One region of the Shewanella sp. WXL01 genome, then DNA from elsewhere that is predicted to be linked to it. Evidence: predicted binding sites of a transcription regulator. Region 1 holds the regulator's gene; the other holds the start of a gene.
What was found. Region 1 encodes MetJ, which represses methionine synthesis genes. Its sites were predicted from a motif close to TAGACGTCTAGACGTCTA; they were not measured.
Positions count from the first base shown of each region.

Region 1 (16,459 bases):
TGGTGATGCGCCAAATTCTTATTCAACGTTAATGTCTGATAATGGCGCCCGCCACGGCATCATTGAAGGCTTGAGTTTAGGTAAGCTAAATGACAATGAATCAGACGGTTACCCTGCGCCATTATCGGACGATTCTAGTGATGGTATTGATGACGATGATGGCATCAGCATGCCAACAGGTTTCGAGATTGGTGAGACTGCGGTGTTGCTGGTGGATGTTACTGGCAGTGATGGCTACCTCAACGCCTGGATTGATTGGGGCCAAGATGGTGAATTCGACGGCGAAGATCGTGTTGTAAGCGCGAAAAAAATGGCACCAGGGCAATCGAGCGTCATGATTGATGTACCTAACTGGGCTAAAGCCGGTGACACCTGGGCGCGTTTTCGTTTAAGTAGCACGCCAGATATTTTACCTACCGGTGGTGTAAGTGATGGTGAGGTTGAAGACTACGCGTTAACAGTGACGGAAACTGGCGTGAAGATGACTTATTACCCATCTTCATCAACCTATACCACATTAGCCTATGAAGATTTGTTCCCCAATCAAGGCGATTTTGACATGAACGATGTAGTGATGCAGCTGCGCATTGTTCAGTACGAGAAAAATAATCATGTTCGTCGTGTAGGTTTTGAAGCACATCTAGTCGCTATGGGCGCCTGGTATCACAACGGTTTTGCAATCCAATTGCCGGATGTAGCGCGCAGCAATGTACAAGAATCAGCCATTGAATGGTCAATTCAAGGTGTGAAACAAACTCAGTCGCCGCTAGAGCAAGGGCAAACCAATGCCGTGATGGTGTTTAGTGAAGACCTATGGCAGCACGCGACACGCGGTAATAACTGTGAATACTTCAGAACCGAAGCCGGTTGCGGTACTAGCTATCGTGCAAGTTGGAATATGACGGTTCCGTTTGTGGAGGCTGTTGACGTTGAATTAATGCCGGCATTCCCTTACGACCCATTTATCTTTGCTACGCCCAATACCGACCATGGCTTAGCCGCCAAGAACATTACTGATGGCAAGAACCCTGGCCGTTCACTTGAGATACACCTAAAGAACAAAGCGCCGACCGATCTATTCGACCCACGCTTTTTAGGGGCCCATGATGACGCATCATCACCATCTCAAGGTCAATACTTCCAGGATGAAAACGGTATGAGCTGGGCGATTGAAGTGCCTGATAACTGGGAGCACCCATTAGAGAAAGAGCGTTTAGATAATGCATACCCAGAGTTTGTCGATTTTGCAGCAGACCCAAGCGGTAACACGAATGCTGACTGGTACATCAACAAAATTGAAGAGCTGGTGTTTTAACTGACAAATGCTAGCCAGAGCAGTCAGTGAGCCAATCAAGGTCACTGACTGGCCAACCCGAATCGAATATTGAGGTAATTAATATGAATAAGCTAACTCACAAGATTGCTGCTCAAACGAAAAATAATGCAACCGCTGCTAACTATCATTCTGAACAATCAGCTGCTGAGCAGGACGAACATAAACAAACTTGGTTTGACTTTTTACAACGCAAAGGTACGCCAATGAATATATTACCAAGCCTGCTGGCTATATCAGTGATTAGTTTGCTAAGTGCCTGTGGTGGAGGCGGCGGTGGGGGAGAATCTCCAGCTCCAGTAGCTAACACGCCAACATCAACAGGTGACACTGATACAGGTGGCACAGGTGATACCGATACTGGCGGTACAGATGAAGGTGATGATCAAACACCACCAGAGGAGCCTACACCTCCTGAAGAAGAGGAACCAACACCCGATCCAACTTCGCTCGATGATCTGGTTGTCGATGCAGACTTTGAAATGCAAGCAGTGTTTGAGCTTGAGGTTCAGGTGGCGCTTACCAACGGCAAGCGCGGCTATTTCTCACTCTGTGATGACTTTACTCAGGGGGCAAATATCACTGTTAATTATGAGTCATGCTTGCTTCGCGGCCCGCTTGATAACGGTCAGCTTAACGATACTTTGAAGGTAGCAAATCACCAAGCGAGTTTGATGGCAGTAGTGTGGTTTTATGATGGCAGCGAACCACAATATCAAAGCTGGCAATATGATAGTCAAGTTGAACAGCAGCAGTTAACGTTTAACTAACCTAGCAAAGTTAAGCTAAAAAAAGCCCTAGTGCAGAATCTGCATTAGGGCTTTGTATTAAGAGGCTTTTACTTACTTTTCGTTAGCGACTAAGCAACAGCCTCAGTTAAGTAACTGGATAGCTAACTCAACGGCTTAGTGTGCTTGAGCAAGAGTTTGTGTATCGGCGGGCACCTGCCAATCACCGCCTAGCGCTTTATTTACCAGTAATAAATTATTGGCGACATTAAGCTTAGCCAGCACAATGGCATCTTTTACCTGATTGTCTTGACGCTGAGCATCGAGTACTTGTAGGTAGTCAATTAACCCAGCTTTGTACAAACTTTTTGCTTTGGCGACAGCTTTACTTGATTGCTCGGCTGCCTCGGCGAGTTGTTTATGGAACATCAAGCTATTGCCATAAGTCATTAAGGTGGTTTCGACCTCATTAAATGCATCGTTCACCGTTTGCTTATAGCGTAACCTTGCTTGTTCAAACCTTGCTTGTTGCAGCTCGACCATGGCATCACCACGGCCACCGTCAAACACATCCCAGGTGACACCTGCAAACCCTAGCCATGCACTAGAGCCTGAACTAAACAGGTCGTCGGCATTCTTTGCTAGCGTTGCCGGTGATGCCGTAATGTAAAAGCTTGGGTATTGTGCTGCAATGCTCGCCCCAAGCTCTTGGTTAATTGCTGCCATATCTCTCTCTGCAAAGGCGATGTCGGTTCTGCGTTTGAGCAAATCTGATGGCAAGCCAACAGGTATTTTACCTGTTACCACAGGAAGCTCGGCTGCTGAAAACTTATCTAGCACTGTACTTGGATGTTGGCCAAGTAAAGTGGCGATACGATACAAGTGCACTTTCTCAGCTGTTTCAAACACGACCTGACTTGCTTTAACACCAGCCAGTGCCGCCCTAGCTTTGGCAAGGTCTAAGTCTGAGCCGTAACCCGCATCCACCAAGCTTGTCACCATCTCCAATGTTTGTTGCTGCTCGTCGATATTTTGCTTCGCGATAGCCAGTCGCTCTTGAGCGCCACGATATTGTAAATAGTTATGGATTAAGTCTGTGGTAATCAAGGTGACCATGCCTTGCTGCAAAATCTCGGCTTGCTCAAGGCGAATACTGGCAGCTTGGCTTAATGCATCTAGCTTGCCAAATACATCCATTTCCCAGCTGATATTGGCGCCTACCATAAAGCCATACTGGTCTTTATCAATCAGCTCCAATTGCTGACCATTGAGCGGGTTTTGAATGCCGGAAACCATGTCACCTAACAGTGGATCTTTCTCAGATATGCCGTAAGAAAAACCGCCAGCTCCCAATGATACGGTTGGAATGCTAAACGATGACACCGCTTGTTGATAAGCCTTTGCCGCTTGAATGCGTTGGGCGGCAACTTCTATGGTTAAGTTTTGCTGCTGAACCTGCTCAATCAGTAAATTGAGTTGCGGATCGTTAAAGCTAGACCACCAGTGAGACTCACTTGCAGCTACATCTGTGGTATTTGACTGATGTAGATATACTTTATCTACCGAAATTACCTGCTCAACGTCATATTCTGGTGTCATGCTACAACCGCTAAGTAGCAAGGTTATAGCCAATGTGAGTTTACGCTTGTTCATTTAGCTGCTCCTGCGATCTAGTGGTTGATTGGCTGTTAAAGCTCACCTTGTAAAGTGCTGGCATTAACAGCAGGGTGAGGGCGGTAGCAACAACGAGCCCGCCAATAATGGTGGCTGCCATTTGATCAAATAACAGATCGCTTAGGAGCGGGATCATCCCTAACGCCGTTGTGAGTGCACCCATAGTGATCGCCATAGTGCGATTAAGTGTGGCATCGAGAATGGCATCATCCAGTGACTTACCATTTTGTCTTTCAAGCTCGATTTGATCGGCCAGAACAATGCCGTTTTTGATAATCATGCCCGAAAGCGCAATTGCTCCTACAAGCGCCATAAAACCAAATGGTTTGTCGAGTAACAGCAATGACCAGCACACACCAATCGCCGCAAGTGGCACTGTGGTTAGAATGATCAATGGCTGTTTAAAGGCGCCAAATAGTGCGACAAGAATGATCACCATAATCAAAAATGCTTTTGGTGTTTGCAGCAAAATGTCGTCAATAGCTTCTTGCTCGTCAGCATATTCTCCGCCCCACTCCATGGTGTAGCCAGGAGGTAGCGCAATTGCTTCGATTTGTGCGCTAATCTGGTTGCGCACCTTGCCTATGGTTTCGCCATGTACACCTGCTTGAACCGTTAGTGTTGGTACACGGTCTCGGCGCCAAAGCATGCTTTGTTCACCGCGCACTTCAAAGCCATCAACCACATGCGAGAGCGGTACACTATGTACGCCAAGTAGCGAGCGCACAGGAATGTCACCCATATCATCAATACTTGAGTTAGGTGAGCGCATGATTATTGGCAGTAATGTGTCTTCCTGGCGCAGTTGTCCTACGGTGAAACCGTCGGTAGCACGCTTGATTGCCAATGAAATATCAGCTCGGTTTACTCCTGCAAGGCGGGCTTTTTCCTGGTTGATGATAGGCACTAACACCTTGCTCTCTTGACGCCAGTCGTCGCGAACATAACGAGTATTTGGGTGTTGCTGTAACACTTGCTGTGCTTGGCTTGAAAGCTCATGCAACACTTTCGGATCTGGGCCTGAATAGCGAACCTCAATACTGAACTTATCTTTGGTTGCTAGCTTGAGTGCGCGGAATCTCGGTTGAGCTTGTGGGAAGTGCTGCGCAAGCCACTGATTACCTTCGCTTACTAAGGTTTCAATGCTTTGAAAGTCATGCGTATTAATTAAGATTTGCCCATAACTGCTATCCAAAGGCTCTGGTTCGACTGTTACCGAAAAACGTGGCGCACTGGCACCAATATAGCTGGCAATCGACTCAACTTCTGGGCGCGCTATCAACCACTTCTCAATCACTAGCATGTCTTTGGACGCTTGCTCTGTTTGGCTGCCATTAGGTAGCCAATAATCAAGGAACACCATTTCGCGATCGGAAGTTGGAATAAAGTTAACTTTTACCAGAGGCGCGATCACTAAGGTCAGCGCTACAGCAAGTGCCGCTGATGCAATGGTGCGTTTTGGGTTATTGATAGTCCAGGTGATTACGCGAGTAAACACGGTTTTGAACTTACTTGGCTTGCTCTCGTCGCTTTGCTCCGGCGTTTTAATAAATAGCCAGCACATTAGCGGCGTAAAGGTCATGGCGATTACCCACGACAGCAACATAGAGCTTGCTAGGATCTGCACTACTGAAATGGCAAATTCAGACGCATCAGTGGTGGAGAAGATCACTGGGCTTGCACCCATAATTGCAATCAGCGTAGCACCCAATAAAGGTAGGGCGGTTTCGCCAACGCTTTCAGTCGCAGCGGCTAAACGTGCTTTGCCTTGCTTGAGTTTTGAGCTGAACATGTCGGCAATGACAATCGCGTTATCGACCAGCATCCCAAGGGCTAAGATGAACGAGCCTACCGACACCCGTTGGAGGTCGATACCGGCAAAATTCATGAAGATTAAGGTTGAAAGAATCGTCAGCAATAAACTCGCGCCCACAATCAGCGCACTTTGCCAGCCCATAAATAGCATTAATACGACGACAACAATCGCAATACTTTCAAGTAGATTGTTAATAAAGGTGGTGATGGAGTCGTGCACTTCTTCTGGTTGAAATGCAATGGTGCTGATGTTTACGCCAACAGGCAGCTCTGCCTGAAAGTCATTGATGATTTGCGTGAGCTCATCGCCAAGCGATACCACGTTAATACCGTTAACCGGACTTACCGCTAGGGTGATTGCCGGCTCGCCATTGTAGCGGCTTTGAGTTAACGCAGGCTTTTGATAGTCATAGTAAATATCGCTAATGTCGCCAAGCCTAATCAATCCGGTTGATAGTTGGCCGACACCGGATTTTATCATTACATTTTTGATGTCTTCGATATCGGTGAACGCGCCAGTTTGTGCAACGCGCAAGCGCTCAATGCCCATTTTAAAACTGCCAGAGTCCAATGGCATATTCTGGCTATTAAGCTGGTTAATTACCTGTGCTGCAGATAAACCAGACTCGGCGATACGCTCGTCGCTGATATCAATATGCACCACACGGTTTTGTACGCCATGTAGTTCAATTTTCTTGATGCCAGATACTGCTTTTAAGCGACGTTGTAGCTCTTTGGCATAATCTTTTAGTTGATGTGATGGCGCATCCTGGCTATGGATGGCAAATAGCATGCCGTAGACTTCTGAAAACTCATCTTGTACGACGCTAATTTGCGCCTCTGGTGGCAACAGTAGCTTAATATCAGTCACTTTGCGGCGGAGTAAGTCCCATTGCTGCGGCAGAGCATCACTGGGCAGCTCACTCACAAGGTCGACAAAAATCATTGATACGCCGGGTTTCGAAAGCGAGCGCAGGGTTTTCAGTGAACCCATTTCTTGCAGCTTAGTTTCGACTGTGTCAGTTACTAGCTGTTCAACCTCACTTGCTGATGCGCCTGGGTACAAGGTCACAACAACCGCGGTTTTAACCGTGAACGACGGGTCTTCGAGCTTACCGAGATCAAAGTATGAATAAATACCAGCAATGGTTGCCAGTACGGTGAAAAATACAACGAATACACGCTGTCTAATGGCAAATTCAGCTAGATTCATTTAGTCATTCCTAGATCAACAATATTACTGGCGTCGGCGCCATCGTCTAAGAAAGCTGCGCCAGCAATGATGATGCTCTCATTGCCGGTAAATGAGCCTTGAATACAGCTAGTGTCGAGCCCAGCGCGAATAAGCTCTACTGGCATCATCTTAACGGTTGCAGATTCGACTTTTGACACATGAGTTTGCTGATCAACCGTGAAGATAGCACTAGATGGCACGCAGTAAGTCGCTGCAGATTGCTCCGTTGGGTTAATACGCGCGTTAATCACCTTACCCGGGTAGTAAAGCTCACCACCTTGTTCAATTTTGATTGTTGCGCTGTAAGTGCGCTTAATCGGGTCTGCAATAGTAGTGATTTCACTGATTTGCCCAACTAAGGTTTGCTCAGTATCAGCGCTGCTAATAATGGCTTGTTGCCCGCGATAAACCTCGCTTAGTAATGACTCAGAGATATCAATTACTGCTTGAATAGATTGCGGCTGGTGGATGGTGACAAAGCCAATTCCTGGGGTAACCTGTTCAAAGTTGTCAAAGTTACGCTTGCCAATCACGCCATCAAATGGCGCTGTTAACTGGGTATAGCGCAATGAATCTTCGGCCTGTTGCAAATTAAGCGATACGACTTCAACTCCCGCTTGAGCACGGGCAACACCGGTTTTAGCGCGTTCGACATTAACGTCAGCAATGGCTTTGTCTTTGTTTGCAGCCTGGGTGCGTTTTAGCTCATTCTCTGCTTGTTGAAGTGATGCTTTTGCCTCAATTAGTCGGGCTTTTAGTTCATTAACTCGTACTTGAAAATCGTGTGGATCGAGCTGTGCGATAACTTGCCCGGCTTTTACGTGCTCACCTTGGTTGAACATGATTTGCTGCAGCGTGCCAGGTACGCGAAACGCGAGACTCGCTCTATTTTGAGACTCAACCACACCAGAAAAGCGCAGGCTATGCTGCTGGTTTATTTGGTCAATATTGATTACAGCGATTGGTTGAGTGGGTTTAATTTCAGTTGCGGCTGGATTACCACAAGCAGTAAGCGCGAATAAGCTTGCTGTGAGTATGCAGGTTTGTTTAGTTGGCATCTTATTATTCATCCTCTCTATTTGATAAGGTTATTTTAAGATTCGATACCCATGCTGATTAACCCACCTAGCTGGTTCTTATTGTCTTAAAAAATGAGACAATCGAGTTGTTGCGCCGTTTGTACACTCATTTGAGGCTAATAAGTCTGATTTTGTTGCGCATTTGTTTTGTATGTTATTTTATCTTTGGCGTTGATGTTGTTGGTTGTGGGCGCGAATGTAACCAGATTTGATGTGATTGATATAAATAGATTTTGTCTTGTTTTTTGAGACAAAGTGAGTCGTTTTCGCTAGTTAATTAACCCGATTGCTTTGATTACTATTTGTGACGTCGAAAGCAAATGAATCAATAAGTAACTCTGTAAGGGGAAGATTATGAAAACGCAATCATTCAAAACATTAGCCATAGCCACAGCATTAATGGCAACTAGCTCTGTCGCCAATGCTGTTGAAATTGACTTCTTTGCGGGTGCCGGTGTGGGTTACCAAATGGATACGGTTGAAGGTACTGTTAATAAAGATACCGAAGGTGAAGCGTGGCAAGGCCGCATTGGTATGTTGATTGAACAGCAACACCGTATTACTGGTACTTTTAGCTACATGGAAGATAAGTTTAATCAGGGCGGCTCTCAATATAAGCAGGAGCAATACAGCTGGTTGGCCAGTTATGATTATTTAATTCCTGTACATAAAGACGTTAACCTATTCGTCGGTGTTACCGCGGGTGCCAATGACAACAAGATTGGTGGTAAATCATCGGCAGATTTTGTTTGGGGTGGTCAAGCTGGTGTGCAATACAAGTGGACGGAGCATTTCTCAAGCGACTTAGGCTATCGCTACCTTGCTCAAGACTATGACAAAAATGGCATCGAAATTAGTGATAGTCAGCAAATCTACCTGACGTTTGACTACAAGTTCTAAGCGTTCATTTTGTCCATCAACTCACGGTGGGTAGGTTGAAACCCACCAGTTTTATATTAACTCCCTATTTTTTGTACAGCATTTGTACGGCATAACATCCCATCTTGTTATGCCTTTTTTGTATTTGGGTTTTGCCATTATTTTAATTTATTTGAGTAGTAAGCCGATTCTGACTTATCCAGTTCTTGCGCGACATCAATAATATTACTGGCAAACATTTTTGCGGCTAGTGACATATGTTGACGACTTGGATAAACCAGATATGAGTCAATATAGTCAGACTCAATCTCAGGCAAGATACTGACTAATTGTTGGTTTTCTAGATGCTCAGTGACAAGACTGTAGGGCAGAAAAGCGATTCCAGCACCGGCAAGACAAAAACTAAATAAGGAACTAAAGTCGTTGGTGACTAGGCTGTAATCGATAGAAAAAGTCTGGTCATCGATCATGATATGGTTTTGGATTGTGCCGCCAGTTGAGGCAATCATTGAGTGTTTCGCCAAGTCCTCCACGCAAGTGATTTCATCGTGCTGCGCCAGATATTCTGGTGTAGCAAAGAGTTTTAGCTTGAAAGATGTGAGCTTTTTGGCAACAAAGCTGCTGTCTTCTAGCTTGCCTACATCAATGACAAAATCTAACCCGAGCCGAGTAAGCTCGCGATAGCCACCTGAGACCATAAAGATCTCTAGTTTGATTTGTGGGTGCTTTCGCATGAACTCCGCTATTTGCCTATCGAGCAGTCGCTCCATAAATGGCAAGAGACCAATTCTAAGCTTCCCTTGTAACTGAGATTGCTGGTTTTCAACCATGCGAGCAGCATTGAGAAATTGCCCAACTAAAGGCTCCACTTGCTCTAAGAATTGCTCGCCACTGGGAGTTAGCGACATTGCGCGCGTGGTGCGAATAAAAAGTGGCGCGCCTAATTGTTTTTCTAGCTCGCCAATTCGGCGGCTAACTAACGCGCGTCTGGTATCAAATGAATCTGCGGCTTTAGAAAAGCTACCGAGTTTAGCAACCGCTATAAATAACTCTAAGTCATTGATATTCAACTGATACACCTTAGGTTAGACAAAAGAATGAGTGTAGATGTATCAAGAGATTACTGTCAAACAACACGTTGATAAGCATGATGGAACTCACAGCGACACCATCGCTAAGCGATGAAAGTTGACAAACGTGAGGGCAAACTAAGTAGCCATTAAGCTAATAATTGATTTAGTAGCCAGGATGAGCGCGCTTAAGCTACACAAAATAAAGGTGACTTTTCGCGTCAGGTCTTTATCAATATTGTGTACATATTTACCAGCCACTTTGTGCCCTAATATCACAGAGGGCAAAAGCATGGCCGCGATAACGAGATGTTGCCATTGTACTAATCCATATATCGCCAATATGGCCAGTGCGATCATTGAGCTAAAGACAAAAAACGCAGATAAAGCAGCGCGAAAGTCAGCAGCGGCTTTGCCAGCTAACAGTATTGCTAATGGCGGGCCGCCAATCGCGGCAATATTGCCAAAAATCCCCGAAAAGATCCCAGCAATAAACAAGGTGAGCTTATTCACGGGCGCAGTGATTTTATAGATGCTAAGTAATACTGCTAGCAGCACAATACCTGCAATCATTAGGCCGAGAATATCAGCTGGTGCGAGTATCAGTAGACTGGCACCAAGGAGTCCGCCTGGCACGCGGCCAATGAGAGCGTATTGTAGTCCGTTAAATTCAAGTGCGCTGCGCTCGCGATATAAGGTCAACGCTGAAATCGAAAAGCCCATTAATATTACCGGCACAGGCACTAAGTCTGGGTCGACAATATACAACAGCGGCGTTGCCACAACTGCTAAACCAAAGCCAATTAGGCTTTGAGTTAGCGCACCAGCAAACATGATGATTGAAGCTAGGATCAGACTTAACGGGTCGACTATTGTCATGTTACTTCCATATTTATTATGGCTTGAACTTGAGCAAGCTGCGCCTTGGCGCGGGAGCAAAAAATAGGTGCGAGAGTAATAAAAAATGCTTCAACCACCTGAGCGATTGAAGCATCTTAAAATTCGATATGGTTTGCAGACTATTCTACGTCTTCCCACTCGATGCCCATAGCATCCATCAATTTTTTTGCTTCAGCAGGAATTTGGTCTGGTTGCTCTTTAGATAAGTCATCGTCATTTGGCAGTGGCTGACCTGTGTATGCATGCAAGAAAGCTTCGCATAACAGCTCACTGTTAGTGGCATGGCGTAGGTTATTTACCTGGCGGCGAGTACGCTCGTCAGTTAATACTTTTAGCACCTTTAAAGGGATGGACACAGTAATCTTCTTTACTTGTTCATTCTTTTTGCCATGCTCGGCGTATGGGCTAATATAGTCGCCGTTCCACTCAGTCATTAACTCACCTTTAGCTTTGAATTCGGGGCTGATTTTAACCCCTTATCTACGTTAGTCAAATTATTGCAACGAAATTGTGTGCAATGCAAATAGATTTCTCGATGTTTAGATGTCTATATGGCTATTTCCTATTGACGCTGATGTTTGGGTTAGGTACATTTGGACGTCTAGACATCTCTTTCTTGAGTGGTTGATTTAGGAGTCAATGATGGCCAAACCTCAAAATGCGACAGTGGCAGTGCGCCAAGGTATTGAAAGTGACACCCAGTATGGCGCGGTTGTGCCGCCGATTTATCTGTCGACCAACTACTCTTTTGATGGTCATAAAAATCCACGCGAGTTCGACTATAGCCGCTCGGGTAACCCAACCCGTAATATCCTTGGAGATACTATTGCTCAACTTGAAAACGGAGCAACAGGTGTTGTGACCTGTACCGGTATGGCGGCCATTACTTTGGTCACCAGTCTACTTGAGCCTGAGGATTTAATCGTTGTACCCCACGATTGTTATGGTGGCAGCTATCGTTTGTTCACAAATCTTGCCAAAAAGGGCGCGTTTAAATTATTGGTTGTCGATCAAACCGATGAGCAAGCATTAGCGCAGGCAATTAAGCAAAAGCCAAAAATGGTTTGGCTTGAAACCCCATCAAACCCGCTATTAAGAGTGGTGGATATTGCACCCATTGCACAGGCAAGCCACGAGGTTGGCGCTTGGGTTGTGGTTGATAACACCTTCTTGTCGCCAATTTTGCAGCAGCCGCTCGATTTAGGCGCCGACATCGTGATTCATTCCACTACTAAATATATCAATGGCCATAGTGACGTGGTTGGCGGCGCAGTAGTCGCAAAAGATGCTGAGCTAGGCGAGTTATTACATTGGTGGTCGAATACCTTAGGGCTTACGGGCAGCGCTTTTGACAGTTACTTAGCATTACGCGGCATTCGCACTTTAGGTGTGCGTATTCGTGAGCATCAAGCCAATGCACAAAAGATTGTTGCGCTGCTAACTAGCCATGAAAGCGTTGCAAAAGTGTATTACCCGGGATTATCTGACCATCAAGGCCACGAAATTGCGCAGAAACAACAAAAAGGTTTCGGCGCTATGTTAAGTTTCGAGCTTAAAGGTGGTGAGGCCGAGGTTGTCGCCTTTTTAGATGCGCTGAAATTGTTCAGTGTTGCTGAAAGTTTAGGCGGCGTGGAAAGTTTAGTAGCCGTTCCGGCAACCATGACCCACCGTGCAATGGAGCGAGAAGCTCGCCTAGAGGCTGGTGTTGAAGACACATTATTGAGACTATCTGTCGGCATTGAGGATGGTGACGATCTAAGCGCAGACATCAAAGCTGGCTTAGATGCGGTTGCAGCTCTATAAAGCGTTAATTTTTGTCCACATATATTTAGAAAATCGCACGCAATAAAGTAAGTTGTACGCGGCACATATCGAGTATTGCCGCGTAGTTTAAGGAGTGACAAATGGCACGAGGTCATTTACATAAATTTGGTGGTTCAAGTCTGGCTGATGCGGACTGTTATCGCCGTGTCGCACACATTATATTGACCCATGGCAATAGCGACGATCTCGTGGTGGTGTCTGCCGCTGGTAAGAGCACTAACTTCTTATATAAGCTGCTAAAACTGCGTGAAGATGGCGAGTTGTGGCAAGAAGAGCTGCAGGTATTAATTAGCTTTCAGCAAAACCTGATTGAGCAGCTGCTGTCTAACGAGCAAGCGCGTGACTTACGCGAACGTTTATCGACCGATAAAGCGCAATTAGTGACTTTATTATCTTTGCCTGAGCGCAACGAATATCAACTTAATCAAGTGGTGAGCTTTGGCGAGCGTTGGTCGGCGAGACTGATGGCTGCGCTCTTACGTGAACAAGGTGTTGCAGCATCGCATGTGGATGCGTGCTCAATTTTGTTGGCTGATGAAGGCGGCGTCCCCAATATTCGCCTTGATGAATCTAAAGCGAAAGTACAGCAGTTATTGGCAAAACACCCGAATGAGCGCTTGGTGATCACCGGCTTTATTTGTGCCAACGACAATGGCGATACCTTACTGCTTGGCCGCAATGGCTCTGACTACAGCGCGACTTTAATTGCTAGCCTTGCCGATATTGGTCGGGTGACGATTTGGACCGATGTTGAGGGCGTATTCAACGCCGACCCAAATAAGATCAACGATGCCAAATTGCTTAATAGTTTATCGTTAGCTGAGGCTGACAAACTGGCACATTTAGGTTCACCAGTATTGCATTGCCGCACGTTGCAGCCACTGTTTAATACCGAGGTGAGCTTAGCGGTTCGCTCAAGCTATGCTTCTCACACCGACTTTACCTTGATCGCACCGCAAAGCTCATCAGCCAGTGCGCCAGTGGTGACTAGCCTTAATAAAGTGGCGGTCTTCTCATTTAAGATTGAAGCCAAATTAGCTGAGTTACTTGAAGTGGTGAAAGAGCTCGCGCTTAATCCATTAGGCGTGTGGAATCATGGTCAGCAAAAATGTGAAATTGCTTTTACTGTTGAAAATCAAGCGATTGTGGAATCACTACTTGAGCAGCATACGGAGCAATTTGGCATTAGCGAGCTTGAGCATCACAGTAATCTTGGTTTAGTTGCATTGGTGAGCGCTGATGCCAAGTTGTATCGCCGCAGTTTCGCGCGTTTACTGAGCCGCGATGCTAAACCTATTTATGAAGATAGTTTGAGCCTTGTGACCTTAGTGCCAGCGACGCAAGTGAATCTACTCACCCAAAAGGTACACCGCCGCTGCGCTGGCCCACGTATGCGCATTGGCGTATTGCTGCTGGGAGTGGGCAACATTGGTGAAGCCTGGATTGAGCTATTTAAACGTTCGCAACACACGCTTAATCGTGAGCTTGAAGCATCAGTTGATCTTGTAGGCTTAGTTAGCTCGCGCAAAGCGCTAATTCAAGAGCATGGCATCGATCTTGATAACTGGCAGCTTGAATTTGCTCAGCAAGGCAATGAGTGGCATTACGATCACTTATTTGATGAGCTGCAAGAGCTTAGCTGTGATGAAATTGTCGCGTTGGATATTAGTGCCAGTGCGTCACTAACCCTGCAATACCCAGAGCTATTTAGCCGCGGTATTCATGTGGTCAGTGCTAACAAGTTAGCAGGCTCTGGGCCGCTGCCGTTTTACCAAGAATTAAAGCAGCAACTAAGTAACCGCCGTTTATTCTGGCGCTATAATGCCAGCTGTGGTGCAGGATTACCGATTCAGCATGCACTTAATGACTTACATAACAGTGGCGATACCGTTGAAGCTGTGGGTGGTATTTTCTCGGGTACACTATGTTGGTTGTTTGAAAACTATGACGGCAGCAAGCCATTCTCTGAGTTAGTGCTTGAAGCCAAAGGGTTAGGGATCACAGAGCCCGACCCGCGTGATGATCTTTCCGGCCGCGACATGCAGCGTAAGCTGCTGATCCTTGCTCGTGAGATTGGTTTATCGATTGAGTTAGATGACATTAAGTTAGCCTCGCTAGTACCTGACGAGCTGGCACAAGTGTCGGTGGATGAGTTCTTAGGTCGCATCAACGAGCTTGATGATGAATTGCTGCGTCAATTCACATTGGCTGCTGAGCAAGACAAGGTGCTGCGTTATGTGGCGGCGCTAGATAAAGTTGATGGTCAGCTAGTTGCAGAAGTTGGCTTGCAGTGGGTGGATACGAGTCATCCGTATGCGAACCTAACTCCAGGTGATAACGTATTTGTTATCCGCAGCGCCTTCTATCAAGGTAACCCGCTGATCATTCGTGGCCCTGGTGCTGGGCGCGAGGTGACCGCTGCGGCAGTGCAGTCAGATCTGGTGCATATTTGTAAAGACTTGCTACAAGAGTGATTGGCTAGCTTGCTCCTAATTACCAAGTTAAAACACTACTAAAGGCTTCAATTGAAGCCTTTTTTATTGCCTGAAAATCATCTTGAACTTGGCTCAAGTTACTATTGAGCAAAATTCAGTTAACGATCGCCACATATGCAGATTTTTTGTCTTGACTTCAATGCTAGTTAATCTAGTATGTAACCCATAGAGACGTTTAGACGTCCAAACGGCTAGATGGTTTTGTTAGTCAATAATGTTAGCTAACTATTGATAGCTATTATTGGATAGTCGTTAAGATGCATATATAGAATTGAAGTTGAAGGAATTGGTTATGGCTTTTCATCACGCGCAGCACTCTCACTCATTAAATCAGAGCTTAGCCGAACTAAGTGACATCAATGTATCATTTGAGTTCTTCCCTCCTTCAACCCCTGAGATGGAAGAGTTATTGTGGAATTCTATCCGTCGTCTAGAACCGCTGAATCCTAAGTTTGTGTCAGTAACCTATGGCGCTAACTCAGGTGTGCGTGACCGTACCCATAGCGTGATTGAGCGAATTCAAAAAGAAACTGAGCTGGTCGCGGCGCCGCACTTAACCTTAGTTGATGCCAGCGATGAGGAGCTAGTAGAGCTCGCTAAGCATTACTGGAATTCAGGCATTAAAGACATTGTTGCTCTTCGCGGTGACTTGCCAGATGGCAGCCCTAAACCAACACGATTTGCCAATGATTTAGTGCGCCTGCTGCGCTCAGTGGCTGATTTTGATATCTCTGTGGCTGCGTATCCAGAGGTGCATCCTGATGCCAAAAATGCTCAGGCTGACTTGATCAATCTAAAGAAGAAAATTGATGCTGGCGCAAACCGCGCAATTACCCAGTTCTTTTTTGATGTAGAGTCTTACCTGCGTTTTCGCGACCGCTGTGTGGCGGCGGGCATTGATGTGGAAATCGTGCCAGGTATTCTGCCTGTGACTAACTTTAAGCAAACCAAACGCTTTGCCGACATGACAAACGTGGCGATCCCGAACTGGCTACATAAACAGTTTGAGGGCTTAGAAGATGATCCGGCTACCCGAAAGCTAGTGGGCGCTAACGTGGCTATTGATATGGTGAAAGTGCTAGCCCGTGAAGGTGTGAAAGACTTCCATTTCTACACCCTTAACCGTGCAGAACTGACTTATGCCATTTGCCACACTTTGGGTGTGCGTCCAAAGTAACCCTCATTAAGGTTAAGCAGTACACTGCTTGATAAATAATGATTAAACGCGGCTTAGGCCGCGTTTTTTGTGGTTGGTTAACAAGTTACTGCAAAGACTTGTATACATCTAGTCGTTAGCAAGACATTTCATAGTGTTAGGTACTTACCTTGAGTATGGCGAGCATAAGCTTGATACTGTCAGAGTGTGTTTTCTAAGAAATTAATAAAAACTAAGACAAAACTATCCAATGGCAGAGTTACTCAATAAAA
Region 1 covers NZ_JAAIKQ010000001.1:527,989-544,447, forward strand. The annotation lists gene G3R49_RS02100 (LruC domain-containing protein) at 1-1,315, shown strand, start outside; gene G3R49_RS02105 (hypothetical protein) at 1,399-2,103, shown strand; gene G3R49_RS02110 (efflux transporter outer membrane subunit) at 2,239-3,714, opposite strand; gene G3R49_RS02115 (efflux RND transporter permease subunit) at 3,701-6,763, opposite strand; gene G3R49_RS02120 (efflux RND transporter periplasmic adaptor subunit) at 6,760-7,842, opposite strand; gene G3R49_RS02125 (outer membrane beta-barrel protein) at 8,218-8,763, shown strand; gene G3R49_RS02130 (LysR family transcriptional regulator) at 8,901-9,812, opposite strand; gene G3R49_RS02135 (sulfite exporter TauE/SafE family protein) at 9,951-10,691, opposite strand; gene metJ (met regulon transcriptional regulator MetJ) at 10,832-11,146, opposite strand; gene metB (cystathionine gamma-synthase) at 11,355-12,515, shown strand; gene G3R49_RS02150 (bifunctional aspartate kinase/homoserine dehydrogenase II) at 12,617-15,010, shown strand; gene metF (methylenetetrahydrofolate reductase) at 15,324-16,208, shown strand.

Region 2 (16,459 bases), on a different contig from region 1:
TTTAAAATATGATAATTACTGGGAAAGCAAAGAGTAAAGACAAACTATTTTTCAATTTGTATCTTTGAGAGGGCGGCACAGTTGTCACTTTTTTATACACTTAGTCGACATTTAATCATGTTTACCGTATTTACATCCAATTACGTGTCACACTTTTGCTATCTAAGCAGTCAAAAAAGTCATACAAATTGAGCGTTAGCGCTTAACCTACCACCTCTATCGAATTAATCAGTGACTAAGGTCATGTTTTTATTATCTAATCTCTAGATAGACTTAATCTATTTATGTTGATTTACCCATAAACAGTGACTAATTACTCTGTATCCAAATCCACATAGTTTATAAGGTTTAAACATGACCAAGTCACTTACGTCTTTGAGTTTATCGACTCTCGCTGTTAGCTGTGCATTATCCTTTGGGGTTGCTAATGCCGAGGAGCCTATCAGCATTATTGAGCCTGCAAAAATTACTGAGCCTGAGAAAGTTGAGCTAGGCAAAATGCTGTTCTTTGAGCCAAGACTGTCTATGTCGGGTTTTATCTCTTGTAACTCTTGCCATAACTTATCGCTAGGCGGTGTTGATGCACTACCTACATCCATCGGCCACGAGTGGCAACAAGGACCGATTAATTCTCCAACTGTGCTTAATGCCGACTTTATGCTGGCACAGTTTTGGGACGGCCGCGCTAAGGACTTAAAAGAGCAAGCGGCGGGACCTATCGCGAATCCAAAAGAGATGGGTTATACCCATGACCTAGCAGTAGACACTATTCGCTCAATGCCAGCTTATGTTGCTCGTTTTGAAAAAATCTATGGCTCAGAAGAGGTGAACATCGACCGTATTACCGATGCGATTGCCACCTTTGAGAAAACCTTGGTAACGCCACACAGTGACTTTGATAAGTATCTTCAAGGCGACGAAAATGCCATTAGTGCAGATGCGAAAGCTGGCTATCAGGTGTTTAAAGATCAAGGCTGTACTGCATGCCACAATGGCCCAGCAGTAGGCGGTACCATGTATATGAAGATGGGCTTAGTGAAACCTTTCCACACCGATAACCCATCAGAGGGGCGCAAAGCGGTAACGGGTTTAGAAGCCGACAAATTTGTGTTTAAGGTGCCAACGCTGAGAAACATTGAGCTAACCTACCCATACTTCCATGATGGTAGCGTATGGACCTTAGAAGAAGCCGTAAACACCATGGCTGACATTCAGTTAGGGCAGGCGTTAACCGAGCAAGAAACTAAGCAAATGGTTGAGTTCTTAAAAACATTAACTGGCGAGCAACCACAAATAACCTTGCCAATCTTACCGCCATCAAATGCTAATACACCTCGCCCAGTGCCGTTTAAGTAATCATTTTTTGCTTGAGTAACCAAGTTAGGTTAAAAGCGTGTCAGATACTCTGGCGCGCTTTTTAGTTTTAGATTTTGTTATGTTTAAAGCTACCAGTGATGGAATTTAATGCAAATTATCCTACTTAATACTGACTGCGAGGGTTATGTTTATCACCGATACTGAAATGCTTTGCCTGAATCGGTATAGTGGTAAAACCCTTATGTTGTAAATAATCTCTCGAGTGACAAGCAATGGACGCTTACACCCTACAAGTCTCGACAGCGATGGCCAGTGCCATTATGTTCCTTACGCTGTTATCGCTATACCTATCAAGCAACCGCAACCGCTGCCTTGTAGATTGGTCGTTATCTGGATTGTTCTTTTTTATCAGTAACTGTATTGGTTTGCTCAGCTACTATGGTCCTGTACCGTATATTCTTGGCCCAGCTCTAGCCAATATGTTGTACCTGCTGGCTCATCTTGCGATTTGGGTTGGCATTCGTCGTCACCTTGGGTTATTACCAAGATGGGACGTGGCAATTCTCGCGTCACTGGCACTGTTTATTTGTCATTATGTACCAGGGTTGCTTGATACCATTACCAATCGCTTATTAATTATTTACCCGCTATTGATGGTGATAAACCTGTCGGTGCTGTGGGTGCTTATCCGCGCTGTATCTAAGGCGCCGGATTATCACATTGCTTATTTTCCTTTAATGTTTGCTGAGGTGATTTTCTTCACTCAGCAGTTTGTGCGCTTTTTGGTGGTGGTATTTGATCAGCAACTACCATTAACCAAAGCAGGTGATGAGTTCTTGCAAACTTCTGGCTCCCTAGCGGTATTAGCATTTTTGTCTTTGGTGAACATGGCTTGTGGTTTGATTGTGTTCCGCAAGCAAGAAATAGCCCTGCGAAAGGCTTCGCATACAGATCAGCTGACCGGCTGGATGAATCGCGGCGCACTTGATACCGTGGCATCGGAAGCATTTGATGCGGGCAAACAAGGTAATAGCGATTTTTGTATTGTGATGATCGACATCGACCACTTTAAGAAGATTAATGATGACTTTGGGCATCAGTTTGGTGATATGGCGCTTAAGCATGTAACCAAATTAGCCCAGGAGTCGATGCGAACCAGTGATCATTTGTTCCGCTACGGTGGTGAGGAGTTTTTGCTGTTGTTTAGCGGTGAAGATGTGGTGAACTTGCACCTGTTATCACAGCGGCTTAAGCAGCGGATTGAGAACTCGCCGCTGGAGTTTAAAGGGCATTCAATTCCGCTGACTGTATCCATTGGTATTGCCAAGCAAGAGCGGGACGACCCTCATTGGGAAGAGCTATTACACCGAGCAGATCTTGCCCTGTACCACTCAAAGCGCCAGGGACGCAATCAGGTGAGCTTCCATGATGGTGATGCGCCTATTTTATTGGAAGCCAGACCGTCATTTTAATTTGCTGAGGGGCAAAGCCCCTCATTGTCTAGGGTTACTCAACATTATCTAGCGCATTGAGATGAATTTGATAAAGGTTGCCGCGACCATTTTCTACTCGGGTAAAGAATAGGTATTTGCCATCTGGCGATATAATTGGGGTGAATTCATGGTTAGCGGTATTCACTTTATCACCTAAGCTTTTGGCCTTGGTCCACTCGCCATTGACCTTACGGGCAATGTACAAGTCACCTTTACCTAAACTGTCTGCACGTCCCTTAATGCTCAGCAACATTACCGTGCCATCGCGGCTCACCATAGAGTCGCCAATACTGGCATTTTTACCAAAGATAGCTTCATCTAAGGCGACAGGTTTAGCAAAGCTATTTTCCCCCTGTTTTTTAGCTACATACATGGTGCGGCGGTTATCTCTAAATGAAGGGAAGTACAAGTCACCACTATCTGTAATCGATGGATATAAATCATCAGCATTTGAGCTTAGCTCCGCTAGGTATTCTGGCGCCTCCCAGCTTGAGCTATCCCCTGAGCCACTATCTCCAGAAACACCGTCTGCTGAAACAATAAGCTTAGTCCGCCAAATGTTGACAGTCTCTGCCAGCGCCTCGCCTTGATTAATTGGCCTTTTTGATACGAAGTAGACCTGACTATAGTCGGCATTGTAATAAGGGTCGGCTTCAAGGTATTTACCGGAAAAGGGCAGGGCTTTTGGCGTTTGCCATTGGCCATTTTTGTAGTCAGATTCCATCATGGTGCAGCGGCTAAAATCATCACTGCAGCGCGCAAATAACACCTTATCGCCAGTTTTATTAAACACAGTGTTGATCTCAAAATGCGCTTGGGTTGAGATGATGCCAGGAGCGAACTCGACTGCTTTATCGTAAGCCGCAGGGTTGTAATATGGAGCCTTGCTAGCCTTTTTGATATTAGTCGTATCTGCCGCACAGGCTATTTGGCTGCTAATTAGCGCACTTCCGGTGAGTAATAGTGTTGCTGCAAATGTCAGTTTACTTTTCAGCTGAGTCGATGCTTTGTGGTGAATGTCGGTCATGATGTTTCCTGTTAGGGGCTGCTCTTGGTCATAAACACAAGGCTTGCGATACAAAACCAGCAACTTACGGCATAGCGAAGAACCTGCCGAATACAGGCACTGGTTAAATTGTCGACATCATAACCTGATTAAATACCAATGTGAATCAAAGTTCGCATTTATCAGTGTGGCTGCAATTGTTGACTGGCAAGCTTTGGTGTAAACAACAATGTTCGCCGATTGGTTTTATCTTGCGTCACGGTCATTTCAATTTGCTGTTCATTTGCCTCGGTGCCAAATGTGTCTACAGCGAATTCAAGGCTGGCGTGCCGATAATTTTGGTTATCGAGTTGATTACTCTTAAGCGTAAATTGACCCAGCACAATGAGCTGTTTTGAGGGCGATTTACCATGGGAAGCCAGTGATAGCATGATGCCGCGAAGTGGCAGTTGATCTTTGTGGGCTGCACTTTTAGCTGTACTTACCGCCGCACCTTCCTCTGTGATATCCACACTAGACAGTTGCACTCGCGATAAGACTTGCTGCTTAATGAATTGGCGATGACGCTCAAGTTCCGCACTTGATAACAGTTCATCCTGGTCATCATCAATTCCATTAAAGGCTGACACCGGTAGAGATAACACCATATACACTTGGTTATTGACTATGTTCAGCGTGCCTTTTTGTGCCACCATCATGTGAGCGTTACTCTGGCCGCTAACAAACGCTGCTACTAGCGTTAACACGAGCCAAAGGGAAGAGGTCTTTAGTGACATTATATCGCCCCTTTGATGCAACGTTGAAAGTAAGGGTAGGTGTCAGTGGCATAATAATGATAGATGCCTTGCGGAAACTCGGGTGTAACACCAAAGCGGCCATTGCATTCATCTAAATCGCCGCTGCCAGCGACGTATTGCCAGTCCTGAGCAAAGGTACCTAAAGGGTAGATATCAACACTGGGGCGATTGCTACTTGTAGAGCTAACGAGTTGATAACTGCCCAGCATGGGGCGAATGCTTGAACTAGCATTTTCAGCCTGGTCATAGCCATAGCGCGCATAGATAGGAAAACCATCAGCCGCCCAGGCAATTAAGGTGATACGACCTTCGCCGCCACCTTGTAATTCGATAAACCCTTCTGGCATGCCATGGTAATGATATTGACCGTCAGGTTGTACATGCGCGTTATTGTCATCGGTGCCAAAATTAAAGTTCGATTGACCGAGGGCTTCGATGTTCCAGTTGCCTTCATTGCCAATCAAGCTACAGTTATTGCCCGAGTCATCGCAGGTACCTGCTGTACTGGCATCGATTTTTACACCATTAAGTACGTAACCCAGCACGCCTCGTGGGCCACCAAGTGTGGTGGCATTATCGGTTTGCACCGGGTCTAAGCTGTAGCTAGCAGTTACATCATATTCATAGATGTAGTTTGGGTTGCCAGAGTTGGGAAACTCGCCAGTTGCATGATCAGGTATGCCGTTGGCATCTAGCAGCCTAGCGTTGCTATCGCATGTCCATTTGGCATTACTGGTATTCATTACCGATGGCGACTCGTTGTAGCTGCTATTTTCATAGTCACAAAGCACATTAGCGGTCAGCCCCGAACTACCTGTGTCTCCCGAATTATCGCCTGAGTCGCCACTCGAATCTTCTCCAGAGTTGTCCTCGGAGCCGTCAGAGACAGGTGTTTCGCTCGCAGCTTGATTATCAGAGTCACCGCCGCAGCCGACTAGCGTTAGGCTAGCCATTAATATGATTGCAAGGTGAGTACATTGAAGGTTGAACAAGCGGGTAAATGTCATAACCAGGCTCCAGTTAACAGTTTGTTAATTGTAGCCTAGTAGGTAAATGTGCATCGTTGATGTAGAAAATGTGCAGAGATCGTGCAGATTTGTCTGTCCAATAGTTTAATAAGCTAACCGCTGGGTGATTGGAGGTGTTTTTGAGCTTACTGTTATTTCGAGATGTGAGTTGCGGCTGATAATTGCTGTTGAATCTCGGTTGTACTCAGCCGCGTCTTTAACATCAAAAGCTACTCAGGATCATAATCCAACACAGGTGCTAACCATTTCTCGGTTTCAGCAACTGTCATCCCTTTACGTTTAGCGTAGTCTTCTACCTGATCTTTACCGACATTAGTCACACCAAAATAGCGCGATTGTGGATGAGCAAAGTACCAGCCAGACACTGCTGCCGTTGGGTACATGGCGTAACTTTCTGTGATATTCAGGTCAATGCACTCATCGGGCTTAAGTAAATCCCATAGCAGGCCTTTTTCTGTATGATCTGGGCAAGCAGGGTAGCCTGGGGCTGGGCGAATGCCTTTATACTTCTCGCGAATCAGCGCTTCATTGTCTAAGGCTTCATCAGACGCGTAGCCCCAAAACTCTTTACGTACACGTTCATGCATACGCTCAGCAAAGGCTTCAGCTAAGCGGTCCGCTAAGCATTTGAGCATAATCGCGTTGTAGTCATCGTGAGCGGCTTCAAAACGTGCGATATGCTCATCAATGCCATGCCCCGCGGTTACTGCAAATCCACCCATGTAATCCGCAACGCCACTAGTTTTTGGTGCGACAAAATCACTTAAACAGAAGTTGTCGTTACCTACGCGCTCAAGTTGCATCCGTAGATGGTGAGTCGTCATCAGTACTTGCTCGCGGCTTTCATCGGTATATAGCTCAATATCGTCATGGTTAACTGTATTGGCAGGGAACAAGCCAATGACGCCTTTGGCGGTCAGCCATTTTTCTTTGATAATGGTTTCAAGCATGGCTTTACCATCTTTAAACAGCTTGCGCGCTTCTTCACCGACTACCTCGTCTTCAAGAATATCTGGGAAGCGGCCGTGCAGCTCCCAGCTTCTAAAAAATGGTGTCCAGTCGATACGGTCGACTAAATCTTCTAATGGGTAGTCATCAAACACTTGCTTGCCCAGCACTTTTGGGGTGAACGGCGTATAGTTATCCCAATCGTGTTGGCAGCGGTTTTCCCGCGCATCTTCTATAGAGACAATGTTTTTGCGCTTGGTTTGTGACAGACGCTTTTCTCGCATTACGTCGTATTCTTTATATATCTCATCAATCGTAGTGTGACGGGTGTCGTCGTTGATTAGTTTAGAGACCATAGGTACGGCGCGTGAAGCATCTGCAATGTAGATAGCGCCATGTGGATAGTGCGGTGCAATTTTTACTGCTGTGTGAATTTTCGAGCAGGTGGCGCCGCCAATGATGGCAGGTAAGGTTAGGCCTTCACGCTCAAAGGTTTTTACATTGTGTACCATCTCATCAAGACTTGGAGTGATAAGCCCCGACATCCCGATAATATCGACGTTTTCGGCTTTGGCGACTTCAATGATTTTTTCAACCGGTACCATTACCCCAAGATCAATGACCTCATAACCGTTACACGCGAGCACGACGCCAACAATGTTTTTGCCAATGTCGTGAACATCGCCTTTTACGGTCACCATCAACACCTTGCCGTTGGACTGTCCTTCGACTTTTTCGGCTTCAATAAATGGGTTGAGGTAGGCAACCGCTTTTTTCATAACCCGAGCTGATTTTACCACTTGCGGTAGGAACATTTTACCTGCGCCAAATAAATCACCCACCACGTTCATGCCGTCCATCAACGGCCCTTCAATGACATCCAGTGGTCTTGAGGCTTGTAGGCGCGCTTCTTCGGTGTCTTGGTCAATGTACTCTGTAATGCCTTTTACTAGGGCGTGAGATAAGCGCTCAGCAACAGGCAGCTCGCGCCAGGCGAGGTCTTCTTTTTTACCTGCTTGTTTGCCGTCGCCGCGGAACTTCTCTGCTACGTCCAATAAAATTTCAGTATTGCTGGTGCCTTCAACTGGGCATGGAAGGTTAAGTACTACGTTCTCAACTTTCTCTTTTAGCTCTGGGTCGATGTCATCGTAAATGGCTAGCTGACCTGCGTTAACAATACCCATGTCCATGCCGACTTTAATCGCATGGTATAAGAACACCGCGTGAATGGCTTCACGCACCACGTTATTACCACGAAACGAGAATGACACATTCGACACGCCGCCTGAGATCATGGCGTGGGGCAGGGTGGCTTTAATGTCTTTAATCGCCTCAATAAAATCGACAGCATAGTTGTCGTGCTCGTCGATACCAGTGGCAATCGCGAAAATGTTCGGGTCAAAAATAATGTCTTCAGGCGGGAAGCCAACCACATCTACCAATAGATGATAGGCACGGGTACAAATCTCGGTTTTACGCTCGCGCGTATCTGCCTGACCGTCTTCATCAAATGCCATCACAATGGCAGCTGCGCCGTAGCGTTTAACCAGGGTGGCTTGCTCGATAAAGGCTTGCTCGCCTTCTTTCATCGAGATCGAGTTAACAATGGACTTGCCTTGAACACACTTAAGGCCCGCTTCAATCACTTCCCACTTTGATGAGTCGATCATGATTGGTACGCGGGAGATATCTGGCTCAGATGCGATAAGGTTTAAGAACTTTTGCATGTTGGCGACGCCATCAAGCATGCCCTCATCCATATTGACGTCGATGATCTGCGCGCCGTTTTCAACCTGCTCGCGCACTACATCCAGCGCTTCTTCAAACTTTTCTTCTTTAATAAGGCGCAAAAACTTAGCTGAGCCAGTCACGTTCGCGCGCTCCCCCACATTGACAAACAGTGAGTCTGAATCAATGGTCAGCGGCTCTAGACCTGACAAACGACAGGCCACCGGAATATCTGGCAGCTTGCGCGGCTCAAATTGCTCAACGGTTTGTTTTATCGCGCTAATGTGGGCAGGCGTACTACCACAGCAGCCGCCGACAATATTAAGCATGCCAGCTTGAGCCCACTCGCCAATCACCTCAGCCATTTCTTCAGGCGTTTCATCGTAGCCACCAAACTCATTTGGTAGACCCGCATTAGGATGCGCAGACACGTAGCACTCAGAAATACGAGCTAGCTCTTCGATGTAAGGGCGCAGCTCTTTTGGACCTAGGGCGCAGTTAAGACCGATAGATAAAGGCTTGATGTGCCTTAACGAGTTGTAAAACCCCTCGGTGGTTTGCCCGGTTAAGGTGCGGCCTGACGCATCGGTAATCGTGCCCGAAATCATCACTGGCAAGCGCTCGCCAATAGTGTCGAATACTGACTCAATGGCAAATAGTGCCGCTTTTGCGTTAAGGGTATCGAAAATGGTTTCAACCAGAATGATGTCAGCGCCGCCGTCGATTAACGCTTGAGTGGACTCAGTGTAGGCAGCGACAAGGTCATCAAAGTGGATATTACGAAAGCCTGGGTCATTTACATCTGGACTGATAGAGCAAGTACGGTTAGTTGGGCCAAGCACACCGGCAACAAAACAGCTACGACCTGTCTCGGCCTCTACTTCATCTGCGGCTTCACGGGCAAGACGCGCACCTTCAAAGTTAATTTCGGCTGACTGCGCTTGCATATCGTAGTCGGCCATGGCGATGGTGGTCGCATTGAAGGTATTGGTCTCAAGAATGTCACAACCTGCGAGCAGGTATTCGCGATGGATTTGCTTGATGATATTTGGCTGGGTTAACACCAGCATATCATTGTTGCCTTTGACATCGCAGTGCCAGTCTTTAAAGCGTTCACCTCTAAAGTCAGCTTCTTCGAGCTTGTAGTCCTGGATCATGGTACCCATAGCGCCATCTAAAAACAGCGTGCGCTGCTCTAGCAATTGCTCTAGTTGCTGTAGGGTTTGGCTATGGGAACGCGCTTTATCCATTACTAAGGTACCTCTAAGTAAGCTTTTATTGCCGTTTATCATCCGCGTGTAGCATTGTGCTGAGTATTATTTATTACCACAATGTCGCTATCTAACTAACTATTTATGGGTATTTAATGATTTAAATAACTAAACTAGTTGAGTCTAGCAGCTCGGAGTTTTAGACTTTTATACGTATAGACGTCCATAATAAGCGAGTTGCTTAGAATAGAGCAAGGCGGTTTTATGAAAATTATTAAGTTGTGGTTATTGCGCCACGGTGAATGTGAGGGCGGACAAATTCTGCGTGGTAAGGTTGATGTCGCGTTATCTGATGCTGGACAAGCACAAATGAGCCGCGCAGCATCACGCATTGAGCCAAGCGTTGATAGAGTGTTTAGTTCATCGCTGCAGCGCTGCGCCAATTGGAGTCAGGGGTACGCAAAGGAAAAATCCCTTGAATGTCAGCTGGTTGAAGGGCTAGAAGAAATCGACTTTGGCGTGTGGGATGGGCAATCTTTCGAGCAGCTTTATCAAGACTATGATGAACAAATGCAAGCCTACTGGTGCGATCCATGGGATGAGCAACATACTCCAGAAAATGGTGAGTCTTTATTGAGTTTTCAGCAGCGGGTGTTGCTAGCATTAGAGCCTGTGATTAATGAGGTGGCGCAGATTGAACCTGATACCAATATTAGTGCCAATATGAGCTCCAACACTCATGTTAATCACAGTGGGGAAACAGAGGCATTTGTGCCTAGCGCGCTAATAGTGACTCACGGCGGGGTGATAAAAGCCTTGCTGGCACATGTATTAAGTACGGGGCAAACAGCCTCAATGTTCAGTCACTTTAAACTGCCTTATGCGGCGCTGTTAAGTTTGGATGTGTATGTCGAGGGCGATGATATTGATAATTGTCAGTTTTGTTTGAACTGGCCTGAAATATAAAGGATTTTGTAACGGCTATTGGAGAGTCGCTTAAGTTAGGCGATAATCAAAGCGTTATATGAAGGTTGACCTCAATTGTGAATGTCTATCGCACCTGTTATTCATGTGTATTGGGAGTATATGAGCTTTGAGGTAGCAAGCCTCTTTAGCAGGGATGCTAAAGTGGAGCCCATAATGTAAACATAGGGGACGATTTTACGGCGTCTTGCGCTATCAAAGTTCGTGTGCTCCGATGGTTAGAGCACTCATGCTCTTGCCTTGACGGTTAACCCATATTTAAATTCATTTTGATTTGGCATCAGGGAATCGGGCAATCCCGAACTGTACCCGCAACTGTGATGGTGGTTATTGTTTAACTTCACCTTTGAAGTGAATGAAGTTAGTGAAACAAGCCGCCTAAGTCAGATACCTATGCCGATGTCTTGCAGATGTCCTGCAGGATAAATCAAATCCAGTTTACCTAATTGATGCTGAGCGGGTTACTCAGCGGAGTAGTTTATGACAGCCATTTCTGTATCCGCCGTGAGTTGGACGGTGGGTAAACAGCTTATTCTTGATGATGTGAGTTTGTGTCTTGATAAAGGCAAGATGCTCGGCGTTATCGGCCCGAATGGTGCGGGTAAATCTAGCTTGCTGCGCTGCTTATACCGCTACATCACCCCAGATAGCGGTGACATTACCTTGTTAGGCAAACCGATTGAGGAATACTCGTCGCAGTCATTAGCCCTCAATGTTGCTGTGGTGCAACAAGATACCCCAGCCCATGTGGAGTTAACTGTTACTCAGCTAGTGACGATGGGGCTGACTCCGCACAAAGGGTTAATGGCAAGGCTTACCAAAGAAGATAAACAGCAAGTGAGTGATGCGATTGAGCAGGTAGGGCTGCGCGATAAAGCCTTGCAGATGTTCAATGCGCTTTCAGGTGGTGAGAAACAACGAGTGCTCATTGCCCGCGCCATAGTGCAGCAGCCACAAATTTTGGTGCTAGATGAACCGACTAACCACTTAGATGTGCGCTATCAAATTCAAATTCTTGAGCTGGTAAAAAGTCTAGGCATTACCGTGATTGCCTCAATTCATGACTTAAACCTCGCAAGCGCCTTGTGTGATGAGTTAGTTATGTTGCATCAAGGCAAAGTGGTTGCCCATGGAGAGCCTAAAACGGTACTGACCGAATCTCGCATTGGTGATGTATTTGGTGTGTGCTGCCAGGTTGGTGAGCATCCACAAAACCAAAGCCCATTGATTACTTATTTCTATGGTTACCAAGGTTCAAGCGATCTTAATACTCCTAGCTATAGCAAACATTCTCAACTGGACTCGGAGTTTGGGTCAAAGGAGTCTGCGCAATGCTAGGGCGGTTAACTAAACCAATAGCGCAGGTAGATAAACAGACGCAGCGCTATTATCTCGCTTGTGTGTTAACTGGCATCATGCTGATGATTACCCCTATACTGGCAGCCAGCTTTGGCGCAGCCAATATTGGCTTTAGCGATATTGTAACTGGCTTAGGCGCTAAAGTTTTCGGCGCTACTTTTTCCGACGCTGCAGGTTCAGGTAGTGAATCTGTATCCCCATTAGTTGAGCGCATCGTTTTTGAGCTTCGTTTTCCTCGGGTTATTCTGGCGTTTGTGGCAGGCGCAGGCCTTGCCATTGCGGGCAGTGTGCTGCAAACCGTGACTCGTAACCCACTGGCCGACCCTTATTTATTTGGCATAAGTGCTGGAGCATCATTTGGCGCTGTGGTGGTATTTAGCGTATTTGGGCAGTGGTTTGACTATTCATTGCTCGCCCAATGGCAAGATAACCCGCTTGCGCAGTTTAGCTTGCCAATCGGTGCATTTATAGGCGCGAGCTTGTCGGTGCTGCTGGTGCTGGCTTTATCCGGCAGCGGATTACATGCGCAAATTGAGCGCATGTTGTTGTCGGGCGTTGCCACCTCATTCATGTTTAGCGCACTTACCACACTAGTGTTGTATTTTTCAGACCCGCAAGCGGCCGCGTCGGTACTGTTTTGGACCTTAGGCAGTTTTGCCAAAGCCAGTTGGAGTGGCTTGCTATTACCTACGCTGGTGGTGGTTGGCAGCCTGCTGGTGATTTTAGCATTTAAACGACAAATTATGGCGCTGCAGGCGGGCGATGAGTCTGCGCACACGCTGGGTGTTAATGTGGCGCGTTTGCGTTTAAGCATGTTGTTACTTTGCTCGTTAATTACAGCAGTGCTGGTGGCAAGCTGCGGAGGCATCGGATTTGTTGGCTTGATGATCCCGCATACTATACGCTTGTGCCTACCTGGGCGGTCGCCATTATTACTTACTGCCTTGTTTGGCGGGTTATTTTTAGTTTGGGTTGATGTGGTCGCTAGATGCATCCTAGCGAATCAGGAACTGCCGGTGGGGATTATTACCTCAGCCATTGGTAGTGTATTTTTCTTATTAATTTTACGTCGCCGTCGTTAACTCACTGAGTTCAGTGCCCGGCGTTATTAGATTTTGTACTTCGGAGTCAAGATGTTTGCAGTAGATCCGGTTAGTCGCAAGTTTGATGAGCAAATCGCTCTCACCATTAATCAAAAGACCAAGCCGTTAGGCGCTTTGGGTAAATTAGAGCCGCTAGCTGCGCAAATTGCTAGAGTGCAGCTCAGCAAAGATTCTGAATGTAAAAAGTTGGAAATCACCCAACCCGGCATGTTGGTATTTGCTGGCGACCATGGCATTGCCAAGTTTGGCGTGTCGATTGCGCCGATTGATGTCACCAGACAAATGGTGCAAAACTTTGTTGCTGGCGGCGCTGCGATTAACGTGTTTAGCAAGCAAATGGGCTTTAACCTTGAAGTGATTGATTGCGGTATCGCGAAACCATTGGATAACTATCGCGGTGTCACTCAGCATAGATTAGGTGAAGGTACCAACGCCATTCACCAAGCGCCTGCGATGAGTATTGATCAAGTTCGTCATGGTTTTGGTTATGCAGAAGAAGTGGTTGAGCGTCATCATTTATCTGGCTCAAACCTGATTGCGTTAGGAGAAATGGGCATAGGTAACACCTCTGCGGCAACCGCAATGATGGCAGCGTTATTAGAGCTAGATGTGAGCCGCTGTGTTGGTCGCGGTACAGGTATTGATGATAAAACCTTTGAGCGAAAATCAGCCCTAATCAACGAGGCGCTGAAACTGCACCGCAGTAAGCTTGTATCTCCTATCCACATTTTGGCGCACTTAGGCGGTTTTGAAATTGTGCAAATGACTGGCGCCATTATGGCAGCAGCAGACCGTAAAATGATGGTGATTATTGATGGCTTTATTGCCACAGCTGCAGCCATTGCTGCAGTTAAATTACACCCAGATGCGCGTGATTACTTAATCTTTGCTCATAAATCTAATGAGCAAGGACACAGAATCATGTTAGAGCATTTAAAAGCTGAGCCACTGCTAGATTTAGATATGCGTTTGGGTGAGGGCACGGGTGCGGCGTTAGCATTGCCACTGGTTCAAGCTGCAATTAATTTTTATAACGACATGGCAAGCTTTGCCGCAGCCGGTGTAGAAGATGTTGTTTAGTCGCTTTTCGCGATCATTTTAAGCCTTAATTAACTTGATCAGTTTAAGACTTAAATAGGGGAATGTTATAGATGGAAAAGCCGAGCGTGAGTGCAAGTCAGCTAAATCTGTTGTTAGTTGCGCTTAGCTTTTTCACTCGCATCCCTGTGCCAAAATGGGTCGATTATGGCGATGATAATTTAAATCGCGCCAGTCGTTACTTTGGTATGGTTGGTTTGCTGGTGGGCGCACTCTCAGCACTGGTGTTTTATCTGGCTCAGCTAGTGTTGCCTATCGGCGTTGCGGTAATGCTGTCGATGATCGCCAGTGTGCTGATCACTGGTGGGTTCCATGAAGATGGTTTAGCCGATACCGCCGACGGTTTTGGTGGCGGTTGGACACTCGAAGACAAGCTCAACATTATGAAAGACTCGCGCCTTGGCACCTATGGCGTGTTAGCGCTAGTGCTGATACTGGCGCTTAAATGGCAGTTGTTGATTGAGCTTGCACTATACAGCCCTTGGGTGGCTTGTAGCGCATTGGTTGTTGCACACACGCTTAGCCGCGTGCTGGCGTCTAGCATGATATTTACCGAAAGCTATGTGCAAGACATTGATGTCAGTAAAGTGAAGCCGCTGGCTAACGAGCAGCACATTAATGACTTAATGATTTTGTTGCTGACGGGATTAGCTGTGTTGTTTTGTTTACCGTCAGTGGCAGGTTTTAGTTTATTAGTGGGTCTTTATATTCTTAGGCAGTTGCTATGCTTTGGTTTTAATCGTCAAATTGGTGGCTACACGGGCGATACCTTAGGGGCAAGTCAGCAAGTCGCTGAAATTGTCTGTTATATGATTTTATTGGCAGTGGGGTTTAATTCATGATCCAACTTATTCTAGGCGGTGCCCGCAGTGGCAAAAGTCACTTTGGTGAGTCAGCGGTAGCAAAGTTTGCCAACCTTGGTCAGTCTTGCGTTTATTTGGCAACGGCTCAGGCGTTTGATGATGAAATGCACCAACGCATTGAGCGTCATCAGCAAGACCGCGCCCACGTGACCCACCCAGAGCTAAAGATTGAGTGGCAGTTATTAGAAGAGCCGCTTTATCTAGCTGAAACCCTCAAACTGATTGATAAACCTAATCAAACCATCTTTGTTGATTGTCTAACTCTTTATTTAACCCAACACTTGCTAAAACAAGGTGACAGCAGTGATGAAGCGGTTGCGCTGCGTGATGCTCAGCCCAACGCTATTGTTCGCGCCCAGTTAGATAAGGTCAATCTCAGCCAGAACTGGCAGCAACAAAAGCAGCAATTATTAGCGGTATTGCCAAAAATGAAATCAAATTTGGTCATTGTTAGTAACGAAGTTGGCTCAGGCATAGTGCCGATGGGTGAGTTGTCGCGCGAGTTTGTTGATGAAGCAGGCTGGCTGAATCAGGCTATTGCTCAAATCGCTGATCAAGTAACACTGGTGGTTGCAGGTTTGCCACTGAGTTTAAAAGGCGATAAATAATCGACAAAGCGGCTGCGATTGAAGCAACTAAAGACCAGCGAGAGCAGCCCAAACCCATAAACATAACCCAGCAAGCCAATCAAAAGAGTAACGACAGCCCTTGTCTAAAGATTTAAATAAAAGTTCCAATGAAGAGTTATTGCAAACCGAGCAGGTTACTGGCGCATTAATGGTGCAAGGCACCACTTCAGATGCAGGTAAAAGCACCTTAGTTGCCGGCCTTTGCCGTTTGTTTACCCGCATGCTTTCCCGCCAAGGTGTGAACTGTGATGCTCGCGTTGCGCCATTTAAGCCACAGAATATGGCGCTCAATAGCGCAGTTACCGCAGATGGTGGCGAGATAGGCCGCGCCCAAGCACTGCAAGCCATAGCTGCCAAACAGCCGCTGCATACCGACTTTAACCCTGTGCTACTAAAACCAAGCTCAGATACTGGCGCGCAGGTGATTATTCACGGCAAGGCGTTATCAACGCTCGAAGCAAAAGCGTTTTTTGGGCCAGAGAGTAAACACTATAAATCGCTAGCATTAAAAGCCGTACTTGAGTCATACAACAGGCTTAAACAGCAATACCAATTAGTGTTTATTGAAGGCGCTGGCAGCCCTGCTGAGATTAATCTGCGTGAAGGCGATATTGCCAATATGGGCTTCGCTGAACAAGCTGATTGCCCGGTGATTATCATCGCAGACATTGATAAAGGCGGTGTGTTCGCTCACCTTGTAGGCACCCTAGCACTGCTGAGTGAGTCTGAGCAAACCAGAGTCAAAGGCTTTGTAATAAACCGTTTTCGCGGTGATATTAGTTTGCTGCAACCTGGTATTGACTGGCTAGAACAGCACACCCAAAAGCCGGTGCTTGGGGTACTGCCTTATTTGCACGATCTGCATTTAGATGCTGAAGATGCGCTTGTTTCAGGC
Region 2 covers NZ_JAAIKQ010000003.1:281,810-298,268, forward strand. The annotation lists gene G3R49_RS10010 (cytochrome-c peroxidase) at 355-1,356, shown strand; gene G3R49_RS10015 (GGDEF domain-containing protein) at 1,590-2,789, shown strand; gene G3R49_RS10020 (PD40 domain-containing protein) at 2,824-3,837, opposite strand; gene G3R49_RS10025 (hypothetical protein) at 3,999-4,592, opposite strand; gene G3R49_RS10030 (YHYH protein) at 4,592-5,620, opposite strand; gene metH (methionine synthase) at 5,851-9,567, opposite strand; gene G3R49_RS10040 (histidine phosphatase family protein) at 9,793-10,494, shown strand; cobalamin riboswitch at 10,750-10,926, shown strand; gene G3R49_RS10045 (ABC transporter ATP-binding protein) at 10,993-11,850, shown strand; gene G3R49_RS10050 (iron ABC transporter permease) at 11,928-12,953, shown strand; gene cobT (nicotinate-nucleotide--dimethylbenzimidazole phosphoribosyltransferase) at 13,005-14,054, shown strand; gene G3R49_RS10060 (adenosylcobinamide-GDP ribazoletransferase) at 14,126-14,914, shown strand; gene cobU (bifunctional adenosylcobinamide kinase/adenosylcobinamide-phosphate guanylyltransferase) at 14,911-15,543, shown strand; gene G3R49_RS10070 (cobyric acid synthase) at 15,713-16,459, shown strand, end outside.
Region 2: a site for MetJ is predicted at 9,737-9,754, ahead of metH (methionine synthase). Genes of this name have one in related genera too.